Regions from separate parts of the Rhizobium sp. AP16 genome, predicted to be linked through region 1. Evidence: predicted binding sites of a transcription regulator. Region 1 holds the regulator's gene; each other region holds the start of a gene.

Region 1 (5,570 bases):
TCCTCCAAGATTTGGCGGGGGGTTGACGCCATAAAAAGCGCCAAAAGGTTAAGCGACTAGGGATTAGCTATATGATCCAGAGCCTAATGCCAAGTTATCCTTACAGCTATTTGTGCATTGCGGTATCAACTTTTGGGCACTGCGGTAGATGAAATTGCCTCGCTCGCGTGCCGGCTAAGGTGATTTATCCGCCACACGCGTGATTTCGGTTGAATTCACCAGCTGGTGACGGCAAATATCTCGTTATAGCTGTAGTTTTGCGTAGGGCGCGGGGGCGCATGCCTAATTTAGAGGCACCGGATCGGCAGTCGAACGGCCTGAATCCCGCTGTTGTGGCTGATCGCAACAGCGGCTTTGCGACGACTCCTGCTCTTGTCGGAGTAGCGCCGCCGGTACGAACACAGGATCAAGCCACCCCTGCAGTACGTCTTCTGCTCGCGGCTGGCCGCATCAGAATCGGCCTTTCCCGTTTGATCGAAGAAGAGGCGGATTATGGCCGCGGGATCCTGCTTGTGCCGGTCTATATCGGTATCGGAGCAATTTTCTGGTTTACCGCTGGCGCCGATCCGCCGCCGCAAGCTGTCTTTGCCGCTCTCATCATTTTCGCGGTCGGTTTCTTTCTCAAGCGTGACACCGGGCCGAGGCTCCGGCACCTTCTTCTGGCCGGCATGCTGGTGTGTTTCGGGATGGCTTTGGCACAATTAGAGGCTTGGCGCGCATCGACGGTGATGCTCGATACAGCGGTGACGACCACGATAACCGGGCGCGTTGAACGACGTGAGTCCAGCGACAAGGAGCGATGGCGTTATGTCGTCGCCCTCGACGCAACGGAAAACCCGACCATTCGCAGGCCGCCGGAGCGAGTGACCGTCTTCGTGCGCAAGCAGCAGCAACCCTTTGAACTTGGAGATCTCATCCAGACCAGGGCGCGGCTGACGCCGCCGGCAGGACCTGCCTTGCCAGGCTTGAACGACTTTGCCTTCAGCGCCTATTTCAACGGCATCGGCGCGAATGGCTTCGCCTATGGGACGCCGACATTGTTGCTATCGGCTGCTGATATCGTTGAGGGGTCGGTTCTCGACAAGGCGGATATCTGGCTTGCCGGTTTGCGCAACAGCATCGGCGACCGGATCAGAAGGACGCTGCCCGGCGATACCGGCGCCTTTGCCGCGGCCCTTGTCACCGATGAGAGACGGGCAATTTCCGAGGCAACGACCGAAGCACTGCGGACTGCGGGCCTTACGCACATCATCGCCATTTCAGGCCTGAATATGGCGTTGTCGGCCGGCATCTTCTATGTCGGCCTGCGTTATGTTCTCAGCCTGTTTTTCGGCGTTGCGCAGGCTTGGCCGACAAAGAAGATTGCAGCCTTTGGCGCGCTGGTGACGGTGACCGCCTATTACCTCATTTCCGGTTTCGGCGTTTCGGCCGAACGCGCTTTCATCATGATGGCAATCATGCTGATTGCCGTGCTGTTCGACCGGCCATCCATCAGCCTTCGAAACGTCGCGCTGTCGGCGATCATCATTCTCGTTCTGTCGCCGTCGCAAGTGCTCGGACCAAGTTTCCAGATGTCCTATGCGGCGACCCTAGCATTGGTGTCCGGTTATACGCTCTGGACGCGGCGTCGACATCGGGAAACCGTTTTCTCCCGCTTCCGGATATTGCGGCCGTTGTTCTTCATCTCGCGCTTTTTCGGCGGCATAGCGTCGACGTCGTTTCTAGGCGGCGCATCGACGGCTATTTTCTCGATCGAGCATTTTCACCGGTTGGCGACATATGGGCTCGCCGCCAATCTCGCGGCCATGCCGATCGTCTCCTTCATCGTCATGCCATTCGGCATGGCGGCGATGCTGCTGATGCCATTCGGCCTGGATGCTCCATTCTGGCAGGTCACCGGCAAGGGACTGGAGCTCGTCATCGGTATCGCCACGACGGTCGCCGCCTGGGGCGGCGATATTCCTTTTGGACGACAGCCGGCCTGGATGTTCCCGGCTGTTATTGCCGGCTTCCTGTTGATGACATTGCTGCGAACACGGCTGCGACATGCTGGTGCGCTCGTAATCATCGGTTCCGTCGCAGCCGTCGCGCTCGGCCCGGATGTCAGAAAGCCTGACCTGATGATTTCCGAGGATGGGACGTTGGTCGCGCTGCTACGAGACGGCGCCTTGGCGACCAATCGCGAAAAGCCGCCCAGTTTCATCTTCGATCAATGGAAAGGAGCATTGTCGATGACGGACCAAAAACCGCCGATGATACTCGCATCCGACAGCCAGCTACCCAAAATCAGTAAGTCGGATACCCGTCGCCGTTTGAGCTCTGAGGAACGGAATGCCGTCCGTAAGTCAATGGAGGCGGCATTGGACAATGCGGGGCAGGGCGGCTTTGTCTGTCAGAAGCAGGCATGGTGCGTCGCGATGCTGGACAATGGCGACATACTCGTCACCATCGAGAATGCCGCCTATCTTGGCCCGGCCTGTGACACAGGCAATATTGTGGTCATCCCCGTTCGGCTGCGGCTCGATCGTTGCCGCTCGGGGGCAATGCTTTTCACAGGAGCTAATCTCCGGCGGTCCGGATCCATCGAAATGGATCTCGGCACCGACAGGCCGATCGCCACGACCGCTTTTGATACCCTGGCGCGGCCATGGAATTTGCATCGCGCCTATGATTGGCGAACGGGCGCATTCGGTGCACCGATTGTGCCCCTGTCACCTGTCAGTGATAGCGGCGGATGAGGCCGACGAGCTTGCCCTGCACCTTGACGCGATCCGGCCCAAAAATGCGGGTCTCATAGGCGGGGTTAGCCGCTTCGAGTGCGATCGAGGCGCCCTTGCGGCGGAAGCGCTTCAATGTTGCTTCCTCATCGTCGACCAGGGCGACGACAATATCGCCGGGATTGGCGGTGGTGCTGTTGCGGATGATGACAGTGTCGCCATCGAAGATACCGGCATCGATCATCGAGTCGCCCTTGACCTCGAGCGCGTAATGCTCGCCGGAGCCAAGCATGTCGGCGGGGACGGTGATATCGTGGGTGTTGTTCTGAATGGCCGAGATCGGAACACCGGCAGCAATGCGGCCCATGACCGGCACGGAAACGGCGCTGTTGTTCTCGTCGTTCGCCGGCTTGGCGGGGGCGGGGGGCTGTACGGGCTGGGGCTTGCCCAGGCTGCCCTCGATGACGCTTGGCGAGAAGCCGCGGCGCGGCTGCAGGCTCGGACTATAGGCTTCCGGCAGCTTGATGACCTCAAGCGCTCGAGCCCGATTCGGCAGACGGCGGATGAAACCGCGCTCTTCCAAAGCGGTGATCAAGCGATGAATGCCCGACTTGGACGCAAGGTCCAGCGCATCCTTCATTTCATCGAAAGAAGGTGGAACGCCGGACTCCTTCATCCGTTCGTGAATGAAGAGAAGCAGTTCCTGCTGCTTGCGTGTCAACATCGTATTTGAACCCCAGAATCGTGAAGGTGTCGTGAAACAAATCCAGAACGGACACTATATGTTCCATATGTGTTCCGCAAGTCCCTAATTTTCGATGAATGTTTTGCCGGCGCATTAAATAAAGGAGAACATAACAAGTCCCGAGTGAGCGAAACCGCGGAGTATTTCAGCGCTGATCAATGAAACATATGCGGAAATCGACCAAGAGCGATTCTGCGGGAATAGGAGCCGGCTATCTTTGCATGATCACTGAAACCCGGAGCAATTCCGGCTTCCGCGCAGTTGCAAAGCATTCGACAACGCGCCCTCCCATTTGCGATCTGGCTGGTTTTAAACACTGCGTTTTCATCTTGAATTGAGCGTCGGAAGAGCGCAAACCTGCGGCATGCACCAAGGGGGAAACCATGGTTTCATCGCCGCATCCGCTGGATCATCTCGTTCTGCCGACGGTCAATATTGCCATGGCGCGGGAGCGGCTGGGCAAGCTCGGTTTTACCGTCGCTGCCGATGCCCGCCATCCCTTCGGCACCGAGAATGCCTGCGTGTTCTTTTCCGACAAGACCTATCTGGAGCCCCTGGGCGTCGCGTCGCAGGAGCAATACGAAAGGAGCATCGAGGAAGGCAATGTTTTCGTCGCTCGCGACCAGGCCTATCGTTTTCGTATCGGCGAGGAAGGGTTTTCGGCCATCGTTCTCGGCACGAAGGATGCCGCCGCCGATGACAAGCGATTCCTGGCCAACGCCATGTCGGCCGGGCGCATGCTGAATTTCGAACGGCCGATGCGTATGCCGGATGGCTCTGAAACGATCGCCGGCTTCCGTCTCGCTTTCGCGGCCGATCTGCGCTCGCCGGATTTCTATGCTTTCTGCGCCCAGCGCATCAACCCTTTGCCGGCTGATCGCAGCGCCCTGGAGCGGCATGCCAATGGTGTGACCGGCATTGCGCGGGTCGCCCTGTCGACGCCGAAGCCGGCCGTGTTCCGGGGCTTCTTTGAACGGATTGCCGACGGATCAAAGATATCGGAGCATTCCTTTGGGCTGACGATCGAGACGGCGAACGCCAGGATCGAGGTCTTGACCCCGCAAGGCATGGAAGCCTTTTACGATTTTCCGGTACCAACGGTCGATCCCGGCCTTCGGGCGCGCGCAATCCTTTTCAAGACACGCGATCTTTCCGTGACATCGTCGCATTTGGCTGCTAACGGCGTCACATACACGCGTAAGAACAATCGTATTCTGGCAAAGCCCGCCCCTGGACAGGGCGCGTTGTTCGCCTTCGAGGAGATAGCATGAGCACCAATTCCGAAGTGATCGTCGGCGAGGGCGCATCCAAGGTTCTGTTTTCCAACACCGCCAAGCTGTCGCTGATTGCCGGCCCTTGCCAGATGGAAAGCCGCGATCATGCCTTCATGGTTGCCGGCGTTCTGAAGGAGCTCTGCGGTAAGCTCGGCATCGGCCTTGTCTACAAGTCTTCCTATGACAAGGCGAACCGTACGTCGCTCTCCGGCAAGCGCGGCATCGGCCTGGAAAAGGCCATGGAAGTCTTTGCCGATCTGAAGAAGGAATATGGCTTTCCGGTCCTGTCCGACATTCACACCGAGGAGCAGTGCGCTGTCGTTGCCAAGACGGTAGACATCCTGCAGATCCCGGCCTTCCTGTCGCGCCAGACCGACCTTCTCGTTGCCGCTGCCAAGACCGGCCGCGTCGTCAACGTCAAGAAGGGTCAGTTCCTGGCGCCCTGGGACATGAAGAACGTGCTGGCCAAGCTGAACGACAGCGGCAATCCGAATATCATGCTCTGCGAGCGTGGCGCCTCCTTCGGCTACAACACGCTGGTCTCCGACATGCGTTCGCTGCCGATCATGGCGGCCATGGGCGCGCCGGTGATTTTCGATGCGACTCATTCCGTGCAGCAGCCGGGCGGGCAGGGCGGTTCGACCGGCGGCGACCGCCGATTCGTCGAGACGCTGGCACGCGCCGCCGTCGCCGTCGGCGTTGCCGGCGTTTTCGTCGAGACGCATGAAGATCCGGACAACGCACCGTCCGATGGTCCAAACATGGTCTATCTGAAGGACATGCCGCAGCTTCTGGAAAAGCTGCTGGCCTTCGACGCCATCGCCAAGGCTTGAG
Region 2 (5,570 bases), on a different contig from region 1:
CGGTCAACTGTCCCACATGATGCCCCTCAACGAAGACATCCCCATTCACACTGATTTCAGCTTCCAGCATCGCATTCTCTCTCAGGCGCTTCATGAGCACAGATGTCCTGCGATCAACAAAGCGGTTCGTCAACCTTTCATGTAACGCGTCGGACAATCGATCTTCGATTTCCCGCGTCTTTTCTTGCCAGTGTGTCGGATCGGCAAGCCAACCGGGCCGGTTCGACACATAGGTCCAAGTTCTTATCTGCGCGATTCGCGCCGAAAGCGTGTCGATCTCACCATCTGTCCGATCGGCACGGTGCACCTGCTCGGCAAGAAATTCCTCCTTTACCGTGCCATAGCGAACGAGGTCGGAAAAGAGGGTAGCGATAAGATCGGCATGCTGGGCGGGCGTAATACGCCGATAGTCGGGAAGCGCACAGGCTTCCCATAATTTTTCGACCCGCGCCGGGCTGCTGGCGAGATCGGCAGTCTCCAGATCACGCGACAGCGCTTCCAGCGCTTGCTGATCGACCGCCGGCAGCGCGCGCGTCAGGCCCGGTACTCGGGGCGCCTCCTCAAGGCTCGCACGGAGCGAAGCGATCGACGAAAAATCGAACTGCTTGGTGCGCCACTGTAGCACCTTAACATTATCGAACTCGTGACCCTCGATGCGCCGCACTAGTTCGTCGTCGAAGGGATCGACCTGCCCCGTCACGCCAAAGGTACCGTCCTTCAGATGGCGGCCGGCACGACCAGCAATCTGGCCGAGTTCGCCCGGGTTGAGATTGCGGAACTGATAGCCGTCGAACTTGCGGTCCTGGGCAAAGGCAACGTGATCGACATCGAGATTGAGGCCCATGCCGATCGCATCGGTCGCCACCAGATATTCGACGTCGCCGGCCTGATAGAGCGCCACCTGGGCGTTGCGGGTGCGCGGGCTGAGAGCGCCGAGCACGACGGCCGCCCCGCCGCGCTGGCGGCGGATGAGCTCGGCGATGGCGTAGACCTCGTCGGCGGAAAAGGCAACGATCGCGGTGCGCTGCGGCAGGCGGGTGATCTTTTTCTGCCCGGCATAGAAGAGATGCGACAGGCGGGGCCGCTCGACGACGGTAATTCCCGGCAGCAATTGTTCAAGGATCGGCCGCATCGTGCCGGCACCGAGCAGCAGCGTCTCGTCACGGCCACGCAGATGCAGGATACGGTCGGTGAAGATATGGCCGCGCTCGAGATCGCCGGCGAGCTGCACTTCGTCGATGGCAACGAAGGAGGCGCGGGTCTCGCGCGGCATGGCCTCGACGGTACAGACCGAATAGCGCGCATTGGGCGGCGAAATCTTCTCTTCGCCGGTGACCAACGCAACATTCTGCACTCCGACCTTCTCGACGACACGCGTATAGACCTCGCGCGCCAGCAGCCGCAGCGGCAGGCCGATCACGCCGTTGCCATGCGCCACCATGCGCTCGATAGCGTAATGGGTTTTGCCGGTATTGGTCGGTCCGAGCACCGCGGTTACGCCGCGTCCGCTCAGGATCATTGGCTGCGAGGTCTGAGTCATAGGTCCATGCATGGGCGAGAAACCACTGTCTTGCGATCAGCAAGCTCCCCTGGGAAGAGAAGAAGAGATGACGACCATATGTGACAAAGGCAAGACCTGAATCAAAAAACAACCGCCGCAACATTCGATTTCATAAATAACAAGCTCAACCAAAAGCTACATTATCGCTACATCCCAGGCGAGTCCCGACGAGTCCGGAACAGCTTGAGAACGAATCAGCGACGAATCGCTGACTCTGAAGAGTTCCCATTTTGTTCACTACAACATATGGATTTTGATTCATAGAGTCCCACCAGATGCTGAATCGTCTTTTCACCCGCTTTTCCGATGAGAGGAGAGTCAATCGGCTATTCGGCAGGGATCGAGTTCACCTTGCAAAACATGGTTAACCATTTGTAAATATGGCGACTTCCTTTACGAATCCGGCTCGCGAAAGCGCCCCGTTAAGATTCGGGTCAAAGCCGGAACGAATCGGCGACGAATCACCGACTTCCTCGGATTCTGCCTTTGTTCTCCACAATATCTAGCGCATTTACGGAGGAAACACACAGGACTCTGGATGGTTGAAGCGCAGAATCAGCCCGAATCGTGGATTGCAATTAACCTTTAAGCGAAGTCGAATAAAATAAATCAATAAATTCCCGCAATAATTGCGCCCGTTAACACCTCGACCGAAGCCGGAACGAATCGGCGACGAATCGCTGATTCCGCGCTGTATTCTATTTGTTCACGGCTACATGTAGCGATCGGACGAGGAAGCCGATCCAGATGGAGAATGGGCTGACGGAGTGGACGAGCCCGAAAGCGCGCGATTTTAACGATTTCCATCGATGGAGCACTACCTTGCGGCGATCGGGCCAAATGCCCACATATCGGAAGGCAATCATCGCTTCGAGGCCCAATCGCCTACCGGCGTTAACCAAAGCCCAAATGCAGAACGAATCGCTGACGAATCGCGGACAGGCCCATCTTCCCGTTTCGTTCACCGCAACATATTGTATTTAAATAAATTTTTAACCATAAGAAGAGGTCGTCGAAGGGCATTTTCGCGCGCGCGATGCGCTGCTCCGTTAACCTTTGCATCGTCCTGCCGACGCGTCCTCACATCGCCGGTTATTTCTGAGCCGGAACAATTTCGTGCGGCGCGAGTTTCTTCGGGTAGCGAACACGGTGCGCCGCCCGTTTTGTATAAACGAGGTAAATGGGCACACCGATTGGAGCAACCACTGGAGTGAAGTCTCACGCCAGCGGGAACTTCAAGCGCTGGACGCGGAGGAAATAAGCCATGCTTGGTACCATTTTACTCATAATAGTGATTCTCATGCTGATCGGTGCATTCCCGAGCTGGGGTTACAGCCGAAGCTGGGGATATGGTCCATCCGGCGGTCTCGGCCTCGTTCTTGTCATTGTTCTCATTCTATTGCTGATGGGCCGGATCTGATCGGGCTGATAACGTTGAAAACCTCGTCATACCAGGGAGCAAATACCATGAAAAAAATCATCGTCGCGATCGCCATCGTGGGCGCACTCGCCTCATGCAGTGCCACGGAGAGAGGCACGGCCATCGGTGCCGGAACCGGCGCAGTCATCGGCGGTGTTGCCACCAATAGCTGGGGTGGTGCCGCAGTCGGCGCCGTGGCCGGCGGTGTTGTCGGCAACCTCATCGGCCGGTCTCATGAGCGCCGCGGCTATTGCGTCTACCGCGACCGCTACGGCAGCCGCTACGAGGCTCGCTGCCGCTAAGGCAATGACAGGCTAAGACAGATTTCACGGCCGGCCGTCAGCACGTTGTTGACGACCGGCCGTGAAAGCCAAATGGTCATGCCGAAAACTTCGAACCGGAATTTTCTGGCGAATACAAGCACCCGCGCCGATCGCGCAGGGATGGGTCAACGTTTTTGAAAAGGGACGGACACCATGATTGCAATCATCGCAGGCACCGCAGCGCTCGCTCTCGTCGGCACCAGCTTCGTCGTGCTGATCTACGCCTCGCGGGTGCGTGACAGGGAAATGCGCCGGATGGTGTTCAAGCCCGTCATCCTGGAATTCAAACCCAGGCAGCAGCGCTCCGGGAATTCAGGCCGGAACTGATTGCCGGACACTCCCGACAATCAGCCAACTTGTCACTCCCATGCTCAAACGACGAACTGGCCGCCATTGGCGCTGATCGTCGATCCCGTGATGAAACCGGCATCATCGGCGGCAAGGAAGACAACAACGCGCGCGATCTCTTCCGGCTCACCCAACCGTCCCACGGGGATCTGCGGAATGATGCGCTCGTTCAGCACCTTTTCCGGCACTGCGAGCACCATTTCCGTGCCAATATAGCCGGGGCAAATGGCATTGACGGTGATGTTCTTGGCCGCCCCTTCCTGTGCCAGCGCCTTGGTGAAGCCGAGGTCGCCGGCCTTGGCGGCGGAATAGTTCGCTTGGCCCATCTGGCCTTTCTGGCCGTTGATCGACGAGATATTGATGACACGGCCGAAGCTTCGGTCGCGCATGCCCTGCCAGACATGATGCGTCATGTTGAACAGGCCGGTAAGGTTGGTATTGATGACCTCATTCCATTGCTGCGGCGTCATCTTGTGGAACATGGCGTCGCGGGTAATGCCGGCATTGTTGACGAGGATCTCGACAGGACCAAGCTCGTCCTGCACCTTGGCGATACCTCTGCCGCAAGCCTCGTAGTCGGTCACATCCCATTTGTGGACGGAAATACCCGTCACCTCGTGGAAAGCCCGGGCCTTCTCCTCGTTGCCGGCATAGGTTGCCGCGACCTTGTAGCCGGCATTGCGCAGCGCCATCGAAATCGCTGCTCCGATGCCGCGCGTCCCACCCGTCACCAACGCCACTCTGCTCATGTGCCACTCCCCTTGTTGCGGCAGGGACGGGACGACCGATCTTCGGTCGTCCGCTCCGCCTTCATCGTTTCTTCTGGAAAATTATTCGAAACCGTCTTGCGCGGCGCTGACGCGCGAAACGCCTCAGAACGCCTCGAAGCACATGGCAACACCCATGCCGCCACCGATGCAAAGTGTCGCGAGACCCTTCTTGGCACCCCGGCGCTTCATCTCGAACAGCAGCGTGTTGAGAACACGGGCACCGGACGCGCCGATCGGGTGGCCGATGGCGATCGCGCCACCATTGACGTTGACGATCGACGTATCCCAGCCGAGATCCTTGTTGACGGCGCAAGCCTGGGCGGCAAAGGCCTCGTTGGCCTCGACAAGATCGAGTTCGCCGACCGACCAGCCGGCCTTCTCCAGTGCCTTGCGCGAGGCTGGGATCGGGCCTGAGCCCATGATCTTGGGATCGACGCCCGCCGTTGCCCAGGAGACGATGCGCGCGAGCGGCTGGATGCCGCGACGCGAGGCTTCCGCCTCGGACATCAGAACGGCGGCGGCGGCGCCGTCATTGAGGCCGGATGCGTTGGCCGCCGTCACCGTGCCGTCCTTGTCGAAGGCCGGGCGCAGCTTAGCCATGCTGTCCAGCGTCGCGCCGTGACGGATATATTCATCGGTATCGACGATAATGTCGCCCTTGCGGGTCTGGATCGTGAAGGGAACGATCTCATCCTTGAACCGCCCGGCCGTCTGCGCAGCCTCGGCCTTGTTCTGGGAAGCGACGGCGAACTGGTCCTGTTCCTCGCGCGACAGCTGCCACTGGCGGGCGATGTTCTCCGCCGTGATGCCCATGTGATAGCCATAGAAGGCGTCGGTCAGGCCATCCTTGATCATCGTATCGATCATCTTCATGTCGCCCATCTTGGTGCCGGCGCGAAGATGGGCGGCATGCGGGGCCATCGACATGGACTCCTGACCGCCGGCAACGATGATTTTGGCATCGCCCGTGGCGATCTGCTGCATGCCGAGCGCGACGGCGCGCAAGCCAGAGCCGCAAAGCTGGTTGACGCTCCAGGCGGTCGCTTCCTGCGGGATACCGGCCTTCATCGCGGCCTGGCGGGCCGGATTCTGCCCTTCAGCGGCCTGCAGCACCTGGCCGAGAATCACTTCATCGACGTCCTGGGCAT
Region 3 (5,570 bases), on a different contig from region 1:
GCGGTGAGGATGCCGCCGACGGCGAGCGTCAGCGAAACGGTAAACAGCGCCATCGCCGCAAACACGGTGATGCCGGCAAGCGCGATAAACAAGGAACGGATGTTTTTCATGGTCGAGACCTCTCTACTCATGGAAATGTGGTCCTCTCTTCTCCCATCTGCAAGAGGAGCGTGGCTTTTTGTTGTCGCGCCATTGTCATCTTGCCTAGAGATTGAAAGCGCGGCAAAACTGGAGGATGAGTAGAGCTGCCCCTCCCCGTTCCGTCTGCCTGCGCCGCTCGGTGCTGAGCGTACCCGCGATCAACCTTCGCGCGCTTGAAAAGATCGTCAGCCTCGATTGCGATGCGATCATCTTCGATCTCGAGGATTCCGTGGCGCCGGAGAAGAAAGCGGAGGCGCGGGAGAATTTGAAGGTCTTTTTTGCCGGCCCGCCGCCTGTCGGCAAGGAGCGGATCATCCGCATCAATACGCTGTCATCCGGTTTTGGCGCCGACGACCTGGAGCTGGTGCTGGCACTCGAACCCGATGCGGTACTTCTGCCCAAGGTCGACGGACCGCAGGATGTGACTGTCGTCAGCGATAGGCTTGCCGAGGCGGATGCGCCGGAGAGCCTGCGCATCTGGGCGATGATCGAGACGCCGCGCGGCATTCTGAATGCGGCCGCCATTGCCGAGGCCGGACGCACGCCGGGAAGCCGGCTCGATTGCTTCGTCGTCGGTCTCAACGATCTGCGCAAGGAGACCGGGGTATTGCCGCAGCCGGGTCGCGCCTATCTGGTGCCCTGGCTGATGCAGGTGATTTTGGCCGTCAGCGCCTACGGGCTCGACGCCATCGACAGCGTCTTCAACGATTTCAAGGATATGCAGGCGCTGGACGCCGAATGCGACGAAGGTCGCGCCATGGGCTTTGCTGGCAAGATGCTGATCCACCCGAACCAGATCGAGGCCGCCAATCGGCATTTCGGGCCGGACGAGACGGCGATTGCCGAGGCGGAGGCGATCATCGCCGCCTTTTCCGATCCCGCCGCCGCGAGCCTTAATGTCGTCAATCTCGGCGGCCGCATGGTCGAGCGGCTGCATCTTGTCCAGGCGGAGAGACTGGTTCATAAAGCTCGCCTGATTGCAAAACGCCATCGCCCTTCGGCAAGTTGAGGGTGAGGCCGAGATGTTACGAAAGACGCTTCGATGAAACTCTATCGCTTCCTCACCGGACCGGATGACGCTTCCTTCTGCCACAGGGTGACCGCCGCGCTGAACAAGGGCTGGGATCTCTCGGGCTCGCCGACCTATAGCTTCAACGCCGCGACCGGCGTGATGCAGTGCGGCCAGGCGGTCGTCAAGGAAGTTGTCGGCAAGGATTATGATCCTGAGATCAAGCTTTCCGAGCAATAGGCGTGCAGCAATAGGACTGCTCTTCTAGCGATCCGTCGCTTCTTCCGCGCTTTCCTCGATGCGCTCCATGTCCTCGTCGCTCAGGCCGAAATGATGGCCGATCTCGTGGATCAGGACATGGGTGATGATGTCGCCGAGGGTTTCCTCGTTTTCCGCCCAGTAATCGATGATCGGCCGGCGATAGAGGCGGATCTTGTTCGGCATTTCTCCGGTCTGGGCGGTGAAGCGCTCGGATATGCCGCGACCTTCGAACAGGCCGAGCAGGTCGAAGGGCGTTTCCAGCGCCATGTCCTCGAACACGTCGTCGTCTGGAAAATCCTCGATCACAATGATGAGATTGCCGGTGAGCGAACGGAATTCGTCCGGTAGGTGGCTGTAAGCCTCCGTGGCCAGTGATTCAAACGTGCTGATTGAGGGTGCGTGGCGGTCCCGCCAATCCTCGCTCTGGTCAATGCGGGCCATGAATGCTTCCTTCCGTAGCTGGTCATATAGAGCCTTTGCTCGGCTTTTTCGAGAGCCGATTGTGGCAGAGGAATATTTTCTCATAGAATCATGTTGACTCTTTCCTCGACCTCTGGAATCCATAAGAACATAACAGGAACATAATTGATCTGGAGCTAACGTCATGGCCGAGACCGCCGTGGCGCGGGAAACGCTTTTTGCCCTGCGTGAAACCATCGCCCGACTGGAAGGCAGGCCGATACCGGCGCTGTCAGCGGCTGCGCATGAGACGCAGGCGATGGAACCTGATGCCGGTCAGGCGGATGCTGCCCAGTCGCTGCTTGCGATCGGGGTTGTCGATCTCGATGAGGCGATGCAGGGCGGTGTGCCGCTCGATGCACTGACGGAAATCCGTTCGCTGGCCTTGCGTCATGCGGGTGCGGCCAGCGCTTTCACGTTTGCTCTTGCCGCGCGGCTTGGGGCGCAAGCCGCCGGCAAGACCGCGGCTGTGGCGCCGGTTCTATGGATCGGTGACACGGTCGCGGCGATGGAGGCGGGCCTGCCCTACCCCATCGGCATCAGGGATTTCGGATTGGAACCGTCCGCTTTCCTGCAGGCCTCGCCGCGCAAGCTGGAAGAGGCGTTGTGGCTGGCGGAGACGGCACTCGCAAGTGCTGCCTTTGCGGTCGTCATCCTGGAAGTGCGCGGCAATCCGGCCCGTTTCGGCCTGACCGAAAGCCGGCGGCTCGCGCTTCGGGCCAAGGCGGCGGGACGGCCTTTGTTCTTATTGCGGCAGGGGGGCGAGGAGGAGGCAAGCAGCGCCCTCTTCCGCCTCTGCGTCGAACCCGCGCCGGCTTTGGCGCGGCTTCTACCGGACGGATCGATGCTTGGCGGTAGCATCGGTCATCCGGCCTTTCATCTCACCCTGGAAAAGAGCCGTAACCCGGCGCCTTTTTCCATAACCCTGGAATGGAATGCCCATGACCGCCAGTTTTCCCCTGTCCCCGACGCTCAGCGTCCTGCCTTTCCCGACGAATACGCAGCGCATTCTGGCGCTGACCTTCCCGCATCTGCCGACCGACCGGATCGCCCGCAAGCGCTGGGGCCTGTCCTGGCGTACAGACGGCCGGCTTGAAGCGCCGCCGCTCGCCTGCGCCGGCAAGCTCAGCAATGCCATGCGGCTCACCGCGCTCAACGAAAAGGCGGAGATCATCGGGCTGAAGCTCGGCCTGGGTGTTGCCGAGGCGAAGGCAATCTGTCCCGCTCTCGACGTCATCGAAGAGGATCCGGCGGCAGACCGCAAGCTGCTGGAGGCGATCGCCGACTGGTGCGATCGTTATACGCCGCTGGTGGCGATCGACGGCAAGGACGGGCTTTTTCTCGACATTACCGGCTGCGCCCATCTTTTCGGCGGCGAAGAGGCACTGCTCGAGGATATATTGATCCGCATTTCCGGGCTTGGTCTCGACGTTCGTGGCGCCATCTCCTCGGCGCCGGGCCTGTCCTGGGCGGTTGCCCGCTTTGACGACAGCCGCGTCGTCCCGCCGGACGCCATGGAAGAGGCGCTGGCGCCGTTGCCGGTCGCGTCGCTGAGGCTCGGCGAGGAAACCGTCGCCGCATTGCAGAAGCTGGGGTTGAAGCAGGTGGGCGATCTTCTTGTCGCGCCGCGGGCGCCACTCACCCGCCGTTTCGGCGCGCAACTGCTTCTGCGGCTCGATCAGGCCATTGGCCTGACTGAGGAACCGATCTCGCCGCGCCGGCCGGTCGCGCAATTGTCAGCCGAGCGGCGGCTTGCTGAGCCGGTGCAGGCCGAGGCCGAAATCTTGCAATTGGCCCGCGAGCTTGCCGAAACCCTGAAGCCGGGGCTGGAAGCGCGCGGTGTCGGCGGCCGCTTGTTCGAACTCCTGCTGTTTAGGGTCGACGGCGCGGTGTTCCGCATTGCTGCCGGCGCGTCGCAGCCGTTGCGTGAGCCGCGGCGGGTCGCCGGCCTGTTCACCGAGCGCTTTACCGCCATTCATGACGATCTCGATGTCGGATACGGCTTCGAGATCGTCCGTCTGAACGTCCTGCAGCATGCGCCTTTCGACGCGATGCAGGGCGATTTCGTCGAGGAGGACCGGCAGGGCACGTCGCTTGCCGCCTTCGCCGACCGGGTTGCGGCGCGGCTGGGGCCGGATTGCCTGCAGGGTTTCGAGTTGCGGCAAAGCCATATTCCCGAGCGGGCCGCCCGGCCGGTGCCGGCCATGGACATCCTCGCTACTCGCAGGCGGACGGGCAGCGAAGATGCCGGTCACGGCTTTTTCCGGGGCGAACGGCCGCTCCGGCTGTTTCGCACGCCGGAGCCGATCGAGGCCTTTGCCGCCGAGGTGCCTGATGGCCCACCCCGGCAGTTCCGCTGGCGGCGGATGATGCATCGGGTCTTGCGGGCCGAAGGGCCGGAGCGGCTGGCGGCGGAATGGTGGATCGAGGAAGCGGAAGACGTCCCGGAGCGTGATTATTTCCGCATTGAGGACGAGGACGGTCATCGCTACTGGCTGTTTCGCAAGGGGCTCTATGGGCAGGATGCTGCGCCGGGCTGGTATATGCATGGGGTTTTCGCGTGAGCGGCCATCCGTCCTTTTCCGGGTCGGCCCCTTTTTTCGAGATCGGAGCACGGTCGAACTTCTCCTTTCTCGAAGGTGCCTCGCATCCGGAAGAGATGGTGCTGGGCGCGAAGATCGCCGGCCTTGCCGGCCTTGGCCTTGCCGATCGCAACAGCGTCGCCGGCGTGGTCAAGGCGCATGTCATTGCCAAGCAGCATGGCTATCGCTTTCAGCCCGGCGCCCGCCTCGTCTTTTCGGACGGCACACCCGACATTCTCGCTTTCCCACAGAACCGCCAGGGTTGGGCGCATCTCTGCCGGTTGCTGAGTGCCGGCAATCTGCGTGGCGAAAAAGGCGTTTGCATCCTGAACGAAAGCAACCTGCTGGAATGGGGCGACGAGATGATGCTGGCGCTCGTTCCAGATGCGGCGAGCGTGGAGACACCGGAAGGACAGGCAAAGCTGGAGGAATGTCTTGCGCGGCTTTGGATGCGCTTCGGCAGGAAGCTTCATATGGTCTTGTCGCCTGCCTATGACGGGCGGGATCGACTGGTTTTTGCGACCCTTTCTATCCTGGCGCTTCGAAACGGCGTGCGGCTGATCGCGAGCAACGAGCCGCTTTATCACGCAACCGAACGCAAGCCGCTTGCCGATATCGTCGTTTCGATCCGCGAACATGTGCCGATCGCTGAAGCCGGTTTCAAACTCGCGGCCAATGCCGAGCGCTATCTGAAGGGTGGGGCCGAGATGGCGCGTCTTTTCAGGGACTATCCGAAGGCCATTGCCAATACGCAGAAATTCTTCAATCGGCTGTCTTTTTCGCTGGATGAGCTGAAGCACAATTATCCCGACGAAAGCGTTCCGGGCGAGACCGTATCGGAAACGCTGGAGCGGCTGGCGCGGGAAGGCGCGAAACGGCGTTATCCCGATAAGATTCCCGAAAAGGTCGCCAAGCAGATCGATTATGAGCTCGCGCTCATCCGCGAGCGGCAATACGAGCCTTATTTCCTGACGGTGCATCGCATTATGGAATATGCCCGTAGTCGGAATATTCTCTGTCAGGGGCGTGGGTCCGCCGCCAATTCCACAGTCTGCTATTGCCTTGGGATTACCGAGGTCAATCCGGAGATCACAACACTCTTGTTCGAGCGCTTTATC
Region 4 (5,570 bases), on a different contig from region 1:
AGACCGATTTCCGCCGGCCATCCCGCCTTGCCGCTTTTCAGTTCCTGCATGGTCGCAACGAAACCCGTCCAGTCCTCGCCCGAGCGCGGCGGTGCAGGAAACTCGGCAAGAGCGGCCATCGGACTGGCTTCTTCACCGATATGGTCGAGCACGCGCTGCGCGGTCGAGGGGCCGACGCCCGGAAGCAGCTGCATCAGCCGGAAGCCGGCGACGCGATCGCGCGGGTTCTGGGCAAAGCGGAGAGCGGCCAGCATATCCTTGACATGGGCGCTGTCGAGAAACTTCAGTCCGCCGAATTTGACGAACGGAATGTTGCGGCGGGTGAGCTCGATTTCCAGCGGTCCGCTGTGACTTGAGGTGCGAAACAGCACGGCCTGCTGCTTCAGCTTCGCGCCGCTCTCGCGGTTTTCCAGCACCTGGTCGGCGATATAGCGCGCCTGATCGGCCTCGTCGCGCACCGTCACCAGCCGCGGGCGCTCGGCGCTCTGCCGCTCCGTGCGCAGGTTTTTGGTGAAGCGCTCGGAGGCGAGGTCGATGACCGCATTGGCGGCGGCAAGGATCGGCTGCGTCGAGCGATAGTTACGGTCGAGCGTGACGATATTGGCTGATGGCGTGAAGGCGGTGGGGAAATCGAGAATATTGCGCACCGTCGCGGCGCGAAAGGAATAGATCGACTGCGCATCGTCGCCGACCACGGTCAGCCCCTGGCCATCGGGCTTCAGCGCCAGCAGGATCGACGATTGCAGCCGGTTGGTATCCTGATATTCGTCGACCAGCACATGGTCGAAGCGGCCGCCAATGTCTTCCGCGATCAGCGGTTCGTGCAGCATGTGCGCCCAGTAGAGCAGCAGGTCGTCGTAATCGAGGACGTTCTGCGCCTGCTTGGCCTCGACATAGGCGGCAAAGAGGTCGCGCAGCTGCTTGTCCCAAGTGGCGCACCAGGGGAAGAAATCGCGCAGCATCTCTTCGAGCGGCGCTTCGGAATTGACGGCGCGGGAATAGATGGCAAGGCACGTTCCCTTGGTCGGGAAGCGGCTTTCCAGCTTGGAGAAGCCGAGATCGTGCCGAATGAGGTTCATCAGGTCGGCACTGTCCTCGCGGTCATGGATGGTGAAGGCTGGGTCAAGGCCGATCTGCTCGGCATAATCCCTGAGAAGCCGTGCGCCGATGCCGTGAAACGTGCCGGTCCAGGCGAGCGCGTCGGCCATGATGCCGGCATTGGCGCCGAGAACCTCGCGGCAGATGCGCTCGACGCGGCGGCCCATTTCGGCGGCGGCGCGTCGGGAAAAGGTCATCAGCAGGATACGGCGGGGATCGGCGCCCTTGACGATCAGATGTGCGACGCGGTGGGCGAGCGTGTTGGTCTTGCCGGAGCCGGCGCCGGCAATCACCAGCAGCGGCCCGGCAATATGGCTGCCTTCGACCGTGGTGCCGTGCTCCACCGCCAGCCGCTGCTCCGGGTTCAGCTTTTCCAGATAGGCGGCGCTCATGGGCTCTCCTGAAGGCTTCGCACGGCAGGCGCGCGAATGCGGAATCGGCGGCGAATCACGATCGCAATCATATCCGAATGTTCGATGAATGTTCCCAATTGTCCAAAACTGTCAAGTTCGGCCGGTTTTACACGCCGATGTGACCTTCCCGCCGAGGAACTACTTCAGATTTAACGAATGCCTGCTCGAAAACGGCCTTTTGCGTACTTATGTAACATTTGTGACAGTCGATTTTTGGAGCGCAGAGGTGAGGGGTCCCGAGCATGAACGAGACAATCGCCACCGGATTGCGCCAGCCTGGAGGGCCGGTTGGTCTGCCGGATGGGCGCGTCGCGCTGGTGGAGATGGGCGACAGTCGCCGCTGCCTGAGCGTGATTGCCGCCAACGGGACACGTCATGAGGTCTGCCGACCCGGCGGCCTGCCAAGCGGCCTCGCTGTCGATGGCAACAATTGCTTCTGGGTAGCCGGCGGCCCTGAAAATTCCCTGGTTCGCCTCTCGCCGGAAGGCCGGACGCTGCAGGTCATCGAAGGCGGCAGCGACGGCCCGTTTCTCTATCCGAACGATCTTGCCTTCGGCCCGGACGGCTTGCTCTATATGACCGATTCCGGTGTCCGCGCCTCCGATCTGCACGAAGGCTCCGATATCAATCCGGATTTCTTCCGAGCTCCCTATAATGGCCGCGTCTATCAGATCGACCCCGGCGAGGGCCGCGTGTTGCGGGTGCTCGCGACCGGCCTGCTCCATGCCAGCGGCATCGCCTTCGGTTCGGACGGGCGGCTCTATTACAGCGAGACCCTGACCGGGAAAATCCATCGTCAGGTCGTCGGCGCACGGCAAGAGCTGTTTGCACAGGTGATACCGACGCCCGCCGTCACGGCGCTGCGCGGCCCTGCGGGCATGGCCTTCGATCGCGATGGCGTGCTTTATTGCGCGCTCTACGGGCTGGGCGAAGTCTGCCTGATCGATCCCGCCGGAAAGATTACCGGCCGGATCCGCACCAACGGCATGCGGCCGGGCAACATCGCCTTCACGCCCGACGGAAAATATGTGCTCATTAGCGAGCAGGAAAACGGTGCTTTGGAAAGAATAGTGGCGCCACGTCCGGGGCTGCCGCTGCATATGCCGTCGATCTAGAGTGATCCAGCCTGAAGACCGCTTGGACGTGCCCGGAGACCGGGCACGTCCTCATTCATGTCGATCCGCTGCTTATTCGGCGGCCGGGATCTGCTTGTTGTCCTTGCCGGACTTGCCGTCTGCCGGTGCGGCATCGTTGGCGACGGGCTTGGCATGGCGGCGGCGCCAGTCGCCGAGGAAGAGCAGGATCGGCGCGGCAATGAAGATCGACGAGGCGCCAGCGACAAGTATGCCGAACACCATCGGGATCGCGAAGCTGGAGACGGCGCTGCCGCCCCAGATCGCCATCGGCACCAGCGCCAGGAAGGCGGTGGCGTTGGTATAGAGGCTTCGCGCCAGGGTCTCGTTGATCGACTTGTCGATGATGTCGCGCAGCGGCATCGACTTGTAGAGCCGCATGTTTTCACGCATACGGTCATAGACCACAACCTTGTCGTTCACCGAGTATCCCACAAGCGTCAGGATCGCGGCGATGGCCGTCAGGTTGAAATCGAGGCCGGTGATCGCGAAGAAGCCGATCGCCTTGGTGACGTCGAGGACCAACGTGACGATGGCGCCGACCGCGAACGGCCATTCGAACCGCACCCAGATGTAGACGAGCATCGCCAGGCTGGCGATCACGACCGACAGGATGCCGGCCCAGGCAAGCTCGCCCGAGACCTTCGGACCGATGACATCGGTGCCTTCAATGGTCGCGGCTGGGTCGATCTTGGTGATTTCTGCCTTGAGCTTGGTCACCGCGGCTGTCTGTGCCTCTTCGCCGCCGTCCTGGCGCTGGGCGCGGACAAGGATACTGTTGTTGTCGCCGAAAGACTGCAGTGAGATTTCGCCGAGGCCGAGTGTGTTCAGGCCCTCGCGGAACGTCGACAAGTCGGCCGCGTCCTTGGTCTTGACCGACATCTGGATGCCGCCGCGGAAATCGACGCCGTAGTTGAGGCCCGGATGGATGAACAGTACCACCGAGGCGATCGACAGGATCGCCGAGACGGTGACGCCAAAGAAGCGGGCCTTCATGAAGTGAATGTGCTTGTCATAGGGGCTGAAGGGGATCAGCGGCCTGATGTTGAGCACCTTCAGCTTGCGGCGACGGGTGATGGCGATCATCACGACGCGCACGAAGGCGACGGAGGTGAACATCGAGATAATGAGGCCGAGACCCATGGTGACGGCAAAGCCGCGAACCGGGCCGGAGCCAAAGTAGAACAGGATGGCAGCCGCGATCAGGGCTGTCATGTTGCCGTCGATAATCGTCGAATAGGCCTTCCTGAAGCCGTTATCGATGGCGGCGAAGGCACCGCGGCCCTTGCGGGTTTCTTCGCGGATACGTTCGTTGATGAGAACGTTGGCATCAACCGCAAGGCCGATACCGAGGACGATGCCGGCGATGCCGGGCAGCGTCAGCGTGGCACCGACCAGCGTCAGGGCCGAGAAGGTCAGAATCGTGTGGATCAGCAGTGCAACATTGGCGAGGATCCCCCAGGCGCCGTAGAGTACGAAGATGAAGGCGGCAACCAGGACGAAGCCCACCAGGCCGCTATAGATGCCCTTCTGGATCGCATCGGCGCCGAGGTCGGCGCCGACGGTGCGTTCTTCGATGACCGTCAGCTTGGCCGGCAGGGCGCCGGCGCGCAGCAGGGCTGCGAGCGTGGTGGCGCTATCGGCGGTGAAGTTGCCGGAGATCTGGCCCGAACCGCCGGTGATCGGCTCGCGGATATTCGGTGCGCTCAGCACCTTGTTGTCGAGCACGATGGCGAAGGGCTTGCCGACATTTTCGCGGGTGATTTCCGCAAAGCGGTTGGCGCCGGCGCTGTCGAAGCGGAAGGTGACGAGCGGCTCATGCGTGTTCGGATCGAAGCTGACGCGGGCGTCGGTCAGGCGGTCGCCGGAAAGCTCGATACGATCGAGCACCGGATAGCTCTGGCCCTGCTCGTCCTTGAGGATCGTGACGCCGGGGCCGGGATTGTTTGGATCGACATTGTCGGCGAGCAGATGGAAGGACATCTTCGCGGTCGAGCCGAGAAGCTCGCGCAGGCGCGACGGGTCCTGTGCGCCTGGAAGCTGCACGAGAACGCGGTTGGGGCCGACGCGCTGGATGGTCGGTTCAGCGACGCCCACCTGGTCGACACGCTTGCGGATGACTTCCAGGCTCTGCTGGACGGCGGAATCGACGTTGCTGGCGATACCGGCCTTCGAGAAGGACATGGTGATCGCGCCGGCGTTCGGGGCGATCGTCAGGTCGGACTGGCCGGCCGAAAGACCGGATGTGATCGTGTTGGCAAGCGTCTGCAGCTGGGTCACCGCATCGCCGCTCTGCGTCGGATCGGTGAGCGTTACGACGATCTGGTCGCCGTTGCGGACGATCGAGCGGGTCAGGATGTTCTTGTCGCGCAGGACGCGGCGCGAATCCTGCTGCAAGGATTGCAGCCGGCCGTTGGTCAGATCCTTCTCATCGACTTCGAGGACGAGATAGGAGCCGCCGCGAAGGTCGAGGCCGAGTGGTACCTGGCTATGCGGCAGCCAGTTTGGGATTTTGCTGAGGGTCGACTGCGGAAGTACGTTCGGCAAGGCAACGAGAAAGCCAAGCACGATGATCACCGAGTAGAGTGCCACCAGCCATCGTGAAGTGCGCATGGGTATTATCCTTGGAAATACACTTATGCCAGCGGCGGGGCCGCTGGCGGACGTAGGTCATGTCGGGGATGCGCCGATGGGCGCGTTAACCGGTCAGACGAAGCTGGCCGGCGGCGCGCGGGCGAGATAGGCGCGAAATGTAAAGATTTCCGGTCGCGTGACGTCGCCGCGATCGCGCGGCTGCCACGGGTCGATGAGACGTCCAAAAGACGGAATGGCCGCGAGCGTTATCGGCCCGATATCGTGCCAGGTGGCTTTCGGCAGGGCCGAGCGGTCGGCGACGACCATGCCGCGCAACGGATCGCGCTGGGCG

The links. The regulator LexA, encoded in region 1, represses DNA repair genes until DNA is damaged. The targets are predictions, from matches to a motif close to TGTTCNNNNTGTGTTCNG.
Region 2: a site for LexA is predicted at 1,782-1,799, ahead of PMI03_RS09375 (helicase-related protein). Genes of this name have one in related genera too.
Region 3: a site for LexA is predicted at 1,976-1,993, ahead of PMI03_RS31370 (ImuA family protein). Genes of this name have one in related genera too.
Region 4: a site for LexA is predicted at 1,569-1,586, ahead of PMI03_RS17435 (ATP-dependent helicase). Genes of this name have one in related genera too.

What each region holds. Positions count from the first base shown of each region.
Region 1 covers NZ_AJVM01000027.1:35,510-41,079, forward strand. Annotated here, with positions in the region: gene PMI03_RS12075 (ComEC/Rec2 family competence protein) at 279-2,738, shown strand; gene lexA (transcriptional repressor LexA) at 2,719-3,441, opposite strand; gene PMI03_RS12085 (VOC family protein) at 3,846-4,733, shown strand; gene kdsA (3-deoxy-8-phosphooctulonate synthase) at 4,730-5,569, shown strand.
Region 2 covers NZ_AJVM01000016.1:92,687-98,256, forward strand. Annotated here, with positions in the region: gene PMI03_RS09375 (helicase-related protein) at 1-1,540, opposite strand, end outside; gene PMI03_RS30940 (DUF3309 family protein) at 2,826-2,981, shown strand; gene PMI03_RS09380 (YMGG-like glycine zipper-containing protein) at 3,029-3,283, shown strand; gene PMI03_RS31595 (hypothetical protein) at 3,458-3,631, shown strand; gene phbB (acetoacetyl-CoA reductase) at 3,676-4,401, opposite strand; gene PMI03_RS09390 (acetyl-CoA C-acetyltransferase) at 4,525-5,570, opposite strand, start outside.
Region 3 covers NZ_AJVM01000069.1:107,647-113,216, forward strand. Annotated here, with positions in the region: gene PMI03_RS22870 (hypothetical protein) at 1-110, opposite strand, end outside; gene PMI03_RS22875 (CoA ester lyase) at 236-1,150, shown strand; gene PMI03_RS22880 (DUF1737 domain-containing protein) at 1,184-1,390, shown strand; gene PMI03_RS22885 (metallopeptidase family protein) at 1,415-1,852, opposite strand; gene PMI03_RS31370 (ImuA family protein) at 2,016-2,966, shown strand; gene PMI03_RS22895 (DNA polymerase Y family protein) at 3,007-4,434, shown strand; gene PMI03_RS22900 (error-prone DNA polymerase) at 4,431-5,570, shown strand, end outside.
Region 4 covers NZ_AJVM01000063.1:196,069-201,638, forward strand. Annotated here, with positions in the region: gene PMI03_RS17435 (ATP-dependent helicase) at 1-1,490, opposite strand, end outside; gene PMI03_RS17440 (SMP-30/gluconolactonase/LRE family protein) at 1,754-2,626, shown strand; gene secD (protein translocase subunit SecD) at 2,699-5,257, opposite strand; gene PMI03_RS17450 (hypothetical protein) at 5,351-5,570, opposite strand, start outside.